Regions from separate parts of the Kitasatospora sp. NPDC091276 genome, predicted to be linked through region 1. Evidence: riboswitches for the same ligand, from Rfam matches in the RefSeq annotation. Region 1 holds a riboswitch; the other holds the start of a gene.

What was found. A riboswitch is a leader RNA that binds a small molecule or an ion and turns the genes downstream of it on or off. The one in region 1 is predicted to bind cyclic di-AMP.
Region 2: linked by a shared signal. The riboswitch ahead of AB0O19_RS02000 (transglycosylase family protein) and the one ahead of AB0O19_RS12070 (transglycosylase family protein) in region 1 are both predicted to bind cyclic di-AMP.

The regions. Positions count from the first base shown of each region.
Region 1 is NZ_JBFBFU010000007.1:270,367-273,768, forward strand. It holds gene AB0O19_RS12065 (cytochrome P450) at 1-911, shown strand, start outside; cyclic di-AMP (ydaO/yuaA leader) riboswitch at 1,122-1,289, shown strand; gene AB0O19_RS12070 (transglycosylase family protein) at 1,295-2,212, shown strand; gene eno (phosphopyruvate hydratase) at 2,480-3,402, shown strand, end outside.
Region 2 is NZ_JBFBFU010000001.1:466,663-470,064, forward strand. It holds gene AB0O19_RS02000 (transglycosylase family protein) at 80-1,456, opposite strand; cyclic di-AMP (ydaO/yuaA leader) riboswitch at 1,443-1,605, opposite strand; gene AB0O19_RS02005 (hypothetical protein) at 2,035-3,006, opposite strand.

The DNA of each region.
Region 1 (3,402 bases):
CGGACCGGCTGATCGACGGCTTCGCGCAGCGCGGTTCGGCGGACCTGATCCACGAGTTCGCGTTCCCGCTCCCCATCTACGCGATCTGCGACCTGCTGGGCGTGCCGGCCGAGGACCAGGACGACTTCCGGGACTGGGCCGGGATGATGATCCGGCACGGCGGCGGCCAACGCGGAGGCGTGGGGCGGGCGGTGAAGCGGATGCGGGCGTACCTGCTGGAGCTGATCCACCGCAAGCGGGCGGATCCGGGTGATGACTTGATCTCGGGCCTGATCCGGGCGAGCGACCACGGCGAGCACCTGAACGAGAACGAGGCCGCCGCGATGGCGTTCATCCTCCTGTTCGCGGGGTTCGAGACGACCGTCAACCTGATCGGCAACGGCACGTACGCGCTGCTGCGCAACCCGGAGCAGCGCAGGCTGCTGCAGGAGTCGGTGGTGCGCGGCGAGACGGCGCTGCTGGAGACCGGGATCGAGGAACTCCTGCGCTACGACGGGCCGGTGGAGATGGCGACGTGGCGTTTCGCGACGCGGCCGCTGTCGATCGGCGGGGTGGACATCCCGGTGGGTGATCCGGTGCTGGTGGTGCTGGCCGCGGCGGATCGCGATCCGGCCAGGTTCGCGGACGAGAACACCCTGGACCTGGCCCGCACGGACAATCCGCACCTGGGTTTCGGCCACGGGATCCACTACTGCATCGGCGCCCCGCTGGCCCGCCTGGAGGGGCGGAGCGCACTGGCCACGCTGCTTTCCCGGCTGCCGGACCTGCGGCTCGCGGAAAACCCGGAGAACCTGCGCTGGAGGGGCGGCCTGATCATGCGTGGCCTGCGGGAACTCCCGGTCGAATTCACTCCGGAGACCCGCTCTCCGCACGCGCCGCCGGTCACGCCGACCGACGCCCCGACACGCTGACGGCATGTCTCCGGAGGCCCGTGGAGCCAGGTCTGAACCCGCATTAATCCGGACATACCGCCGCCGTTGGTAGGCGATTGACCACGCGCCGTAATTTGTGTGTGATGTCGGTGATATGAGCTTGTTATTGGTCTGATGATCTGTCTACTCTCCCTGGAGTTCGCAGCTGCGGACCTCGTGCGCGGAACGCCGAATCCTGCCCGCCGCGTCACGGGAAACCGACCAGACCCTGGGCAGGGGCGGGGGAACCAGGTTTGTTGCCGTTCCCCGACGGCTTGGGGTGAAGCCGCCCGAGCGGAATCGTTTCCGCTTTCGGCGGCCGGGCCACCTCCCGGTCCGAACCCGACAGCTCACCTCGCAGGCGTGCGGAGAGGGACCTCTTCATGCTGTTCGTTGGAACCGGCCGCCACCGCCGTCGCACCCAGACCGAGAAGGCCATCGCCGTCGCCGGTGTGGCCGGCGTCGGACTCGCGATGCCGCTCCTCACCGCCACCGGCGCCTCCGCCGCCCCGGCCTCCACCTGGGACGCCGTCGCCCAGTGCGAGAGCGGCGGCAACTGGAGCATCAACACCGGCAACGGCTTCTCCGGCGGCCTGCAGTTCACGCCCAGCACCTGGAAGGCGTACGGCGGCACCTCCTACGCCCCGCAGGCCAACCAGGCCAGCAAGGCGCAGCAGATCTCGGTCGCCGAGAAGGTGCTGGCCTCGCAGGGCCCGGGCGCCTGGCCGGTCTGCTCCCAGAAGGCGGGCCTGAGCAAGGGCGGCGCCCCGGCCTCCGTGGACACCTCCACGGACGCCAAGCCCGCCAAGCAGTCCGCCGCCAAGCCGACCCAGCAGGCGCAGGCCCCGAAGCCCGCCCAGCAGCCGGTCAAGCAGGCCGCCCCGAAGCCGGCCGCCCAGCAGCCCGTCCAGCAGGCCCCGCAGCAGACGCAGCCGCAGACCCAGGGCTTCTCCGGCAAGGCCGGCTGGGACGCCGACGCGAAGGTGTACTGGTACCAGAACAACGGCGCCTGGTACTGGACCAGCCACCAGAGCGTCTACCAGCAGTACGCGGGCCAGCCCGCCGCCCAGCCGCAGTACGCGCCCCGCGCCGCGCAGCCCGCGCAGTCCGCCCCGGCCGCGCAGCCCGCCGCCGCGCAGGGCGGTCACGACTACACCGTCCGGGCCGGCGACACGCTGTCGACGATCGCCGCCGCCCAGGGCGTGTCCGGCGGCTGGCAGTCGGTGTACGACGGCAACCGCGGCACCGTCGGCGGCAACCCCAACCTGATCATGCCCGGCCAGGTGCTGCACCTCGGCTGAGCGGCCCGGGCCCTGAACGGCCCGCGCCCTGCGGGCGAAGGGGGACGGGACCCGTCCCCCTTCGCCCGCATTCCCCCGTATTCGCCCGCTTCGATCGGGCAAGCAGGTGAACTACCGGTGGGTAGCCGGGCCACACGCTGAGACGGGACCGAGGCCAGCGCGGCCCCGGGGGCCGGGGCGGTTAGGCTCTGGTCGTAACGACTCCGCAATCGTCCCGCCGGCAGCACCCAACGTCAGCCGGACCCTGCTTCCGCAAGGAGATGCCTCGTGCCGTCCATCGATGTCGTCGTAGCCCGTGAGATCCTCGACTCGCGTGGCAACCCCACGGTCGAGGTCGAGGTCGGCCTCGACGACGGCAGCACCGGCCGTGCCGCTGTCCCGTCGGGTGCCTCCACCGGCGCCTTCGAGGCGCTCGAGCTGCGCGACGGTGACAAGAACCGCTACTTCGGCAAGGGCGTGGAGAAGGCCGTCCTGGCCGTCATCGAGCAGATCGGCCCGGAGCTGGTCGGCTACGACGCCACCGAGCAGCGCCTGATCGACCAGGCCATGCTCGACCTGGACGCCACCCCGGACAAGTCCTCGCTCGGCGCCAACGCGATCCTGGGCGTCTCGCTGGCCGTGGCGCACGCCGCCTCCGAGGCCAGCGACCTGCCGCTGTTCCGCTACCTGGGCGGCCCGAACGCGCACGTGCTGCCCGTTCCGATGATGAACATCCTCAACGGCGGTTCGCACGCGGACTCCAACGTCGACATCCAGGAGTTCATGATCGCCCCGATCGGCGCGGAGTCCTTCTCCGAGGCCGTCCGCTGGGGCGTCGAGGTCTACCACACCCTCAAGGGCGTGCTGAAGGAGCGCGGCCTGTCCACCGGCCTCGGCGACGAGGGCGGCTTCGCGCCGAACCTGGACAGCAACCGCGAGGCCCTGGACCTCATCACCGAGGCCATCCAGAAGGCCGGCTACGTGCCCGGCCGTGACATCGCGCTCGCCCTGGACGTCGCCGCGTCCGAGTTCTACGAGGACGGCGCCTACCAGTTCGAGGGCAAGGCCATCTCCGCCGCCGAGCTCATCGAGTACTACGCCGAGCTGGTCGACGCCTACCCGCTGGTCTCCATCGAGGACCCGCTGGACGAGTCGGACTGGGACGGCTGGAAGGCCATGACCGTCAAGCTGGGCGACAAGGTCCAGCTGGT
Region 2 (3,402 bases), on a different contig from region 1:
GTTGCTCTCCGGGGCCCGTCGTGTGCCGCCAGGGTTCCGGGTCAGCCGCCAGTTGTCGGCTGTCACCCGTCGGTCGTGCTCAGACCCGGCCGGCGAAGTCCGGCGCCCAGTTGGCGACGGTCTGCAGGCGCACGCCCGAGCTCGGGTTGGCGGCCTCGACGTACTGGCCGCCGCCGATGTAGATCGCGACGTGGTAGACGCCGGAGTTCTGGCCGTTGTTGGACCAGAACAGCAGGTCGCCCGCCTGCAGGCTGTCCAGCGAGACGCGGGTGCTGGCGGCGGCCTGGTCGGCGGCGACGCGCGGGACGGAGACGCCCGCGGCGCGCAGCGCGGCCTGGGTCAGGCCGGAGCAGTCCCAGCCGCCGTTGCCGGTGCCGCCGTAGATGTACGCCTGGCCGACCTTCGACTGGGCGAAGGAGACCGCGGCGGCCATGCTGCCGGTGGCGGCCGGGGTCTGAGCCGGGGTCTGAGCCTGGGCGGCCGGCTTGGTGGCCTGGGCCTGGGGCTGGGCGGCCGGCTTGGCGTTCGCGGCAGCGCCGTTGGAGGTCTGGCCGGACTTCTGCGAGCGGTCGAACCAGGTGAAGTCCGAGCCGGACGTGGCCGACGAGCCGGAGCCGGACCGGTCGGCCTGAGCCGACTGCTGGGCCTGGCCGCCGTCCTTGAACGAGAGGCGCTGGCCCGGGTAGATGCTGTCCGGACCCTCGGTCAGGGTGCCGCGGTTGAGTTCGTACAGCCGCTGCCAGCCGCCCTGGAGGTTGTGCTTGTCGGCGATCGAGGACAGCCAGTCGCCGGAGGCGACGGTGTAGTCGTCGGCCTGGGGCTGGGCGCTGTTCTGGGCCTGGCTCTGGCCCTTCTGGGCCGAGGTGCCGTTGGTGGAGTCGGCGGGGGCCTGCGCCTGGTCCTGGGCCGGTGCGGCCGGCTTGGCGGGCTTCGCGGCCGGGGCCGGGGTCTGCGCGGGCTTCGCGGCCGGGGCGGCCGGCTTCGCGGCGGGCTTGGTGGCGGTCGAACCGGCAGCCGAGCCGGCGGTCGAACCGGCCGAGGTGTCGACGGCGGCCGGGGCGCCGCCCTTGGTCAGGCCGGCCTGGACCGAGCACACGGGCCAGGCGCCGGGGCCCTGCGAGGCGAGGACCTTCTCGGCGACGGCGATCTGCTGGTCCTTGGTGGCCTGGTTGGCCTGGGGGGCGTAGGCGGTGCCGCCGAAGGCGGCCCAGGTGCTGGAGGTGAACTGCAGTCCGCCGTAGAAGCCGTTGCCGGTGTTGATGCTCCAGTTGCCGGTGCTCTCGCACTGGGCGACCTTGTCCCAGGTGGCGACGGAGGCGGCGGAGGCGGTGCCGGAGGTGAGGCAGGGGATGGTGAGGCCGACGCCCGCGACGCCGACGGCGGCGATCACGCGTCGGGTACGACTGGACAGACGGGTGCCGTTGGTGGGCAGCATGAAGACGCAGTCCTCTCCCACGCCTGCGAGGTGAGCTGTCGGATTCGGGCTGGAGTTGCCCGGCCGCGCTGTGGGCGCGGCTTCACCCCTAGCCCTGGATCGTTCCGGGGAACGGTCCGGGGCGACTTACCTGTGGGTCCCCCGCTCCTGCCGTGGTGCGTTTTCGCGTTGCCAGGACATCCGACGGCAGGACTCGGCGTCGCGGATGAACTGGGTTCGTGTGGCCACGAACGGGGAGCACGTTAAGCAGACTTAAGTTCAAACTGCAAACACCTGTGACGCGCATCACAGTTTGGCGAGAACGGTCGTTCCCCTCGCTTTTCATGATCGGAAATGACCGATTTCCGGCAACCCCGCGAAGGGTGCGCGCAACTGTCTGCGCTTCAGGAGGCGGGTGACGGTGGGTCGGGTCGCCCGGGGGCCCGTCCGTCGGGAGGGCGGCGTGTCCGCACTGTGGTCGTCGGGGGATGTGTCGAGCGATGGTGAACAAATATGGACAGAACGGACATCGCACCTATTCGTTCTTTAACTCCCTTACGGGACAAGCGGGAAGGGCCCGGAACGTAGCCGTTCCGGGCCCTTCCCGCGTGCGGTGACCGCTACTGCTGGCCGGCCGACTCCTCGGCGGCGGCGTGAGCGGCGTGACCGCCCCGGCCGGAGTGGTCGGCGTGGGTGCCCTCGGCGGCCTCCGCCGCCTCGGCCTCGGCCTGCGCCAGGGCCTCGGGGGAGGGCGCCGGCAGCGCGGCCAGGTAGGTGGAGGCGATCAGCTGGCCGACCGTGGGGTAGGCGCCCAGCGGAGCCGCGGACGGGCAGCCGGTCTCCTCGGCGGCCGTGGCGAGCAGCTCGGAGTCGGCCTCCGGCCCGATCACCAGCGGGGCCAGCGCCGGGCGCTGGGAGCCGGTCTCCTTGAGGTGGTTGACGGCCGCGGCGACCGAGCCCGGCACGTCGAGCGCGGCGGGCACGACCGGGACGGCCAGCCGGGCCGCCAGCAGGACACCGGTGATGCCGGCCGCGGCGGCGGCCTCCTCGCCGCCGACGGTGGTCAGCACGACGCCGTCCGCGGCGGTCGCGATGGCGAACAGCCGGGCCCGGTCGGCACGCGCCAGGCCGGCCTCGGACAGGCGCACGTGCACGGCCTCGGCGAGCAGCGGGTGCGGGCCGAGCACGTCGGTGACGGGGGCTCCGTACTCGGCGGCGAGGGCGTGGAGTTCGGTCAGGAATCCGTGCGGGCCGGGTACCAGCGGCACCAGGACCGGCGCGGGCAGGCCGGCCTCGGCGGCCATGGCCAGCAGTTCGGCGACGGTGCGGTCGTCGCTGTCGGCGCCCTGGGCGGCTTCGCCCGGGAGGTAGCCGACGGCGGTCTGGATGCCGCTCTGCTCGCTGCGGACGATCGACAGCAGCTCCTCGACGACCGAGCGGGACTCGGGCCCGGCGGTCGCGGGCACGGCGAGCACCAGGGCCGGGGATCCGGCCGGGATCTCGGGGCGCTCGGGGCGACGGTGGCGCCCCCGCGCACGGGAGCCTGGAGTGCGGACGGGCAGTGGCGCGCCCGGGATGGCTGCGGTGCTCATGCCGGAGATCGTAGGACATCGGCCCGTCAGGCCTGCATTCGGCTGCCGTTCGAGTTTCACGTGGTCATGGCGGGTGCGCCGCGCTCCCGTCGTGTCCGTCCGGGCGGTTTGCCCGCAATCCGGACATATCTCACCCAGCCTTCGAGCGATCACCGCTGGTTGCCCTGACGTGTCCGACGGGGCGTCGAGTTGCTTCTGTGGCGCGTGAGATGTCTCACAGCCAGGAGGTCGCCTGACGGAGGGTCACGAAGGCGCGACTCCGGGCGCCTGAAGATCAACATTCAGCGGGGAGCCGCTCACGGCCGGTTATCGAGAATCTGGCGATTCACTCGGCTATGTCCGTTTACGTACCGTCAGGAGAAGGGTCCGTGAAGAGTTCAGAACTGCCGGTGAAAG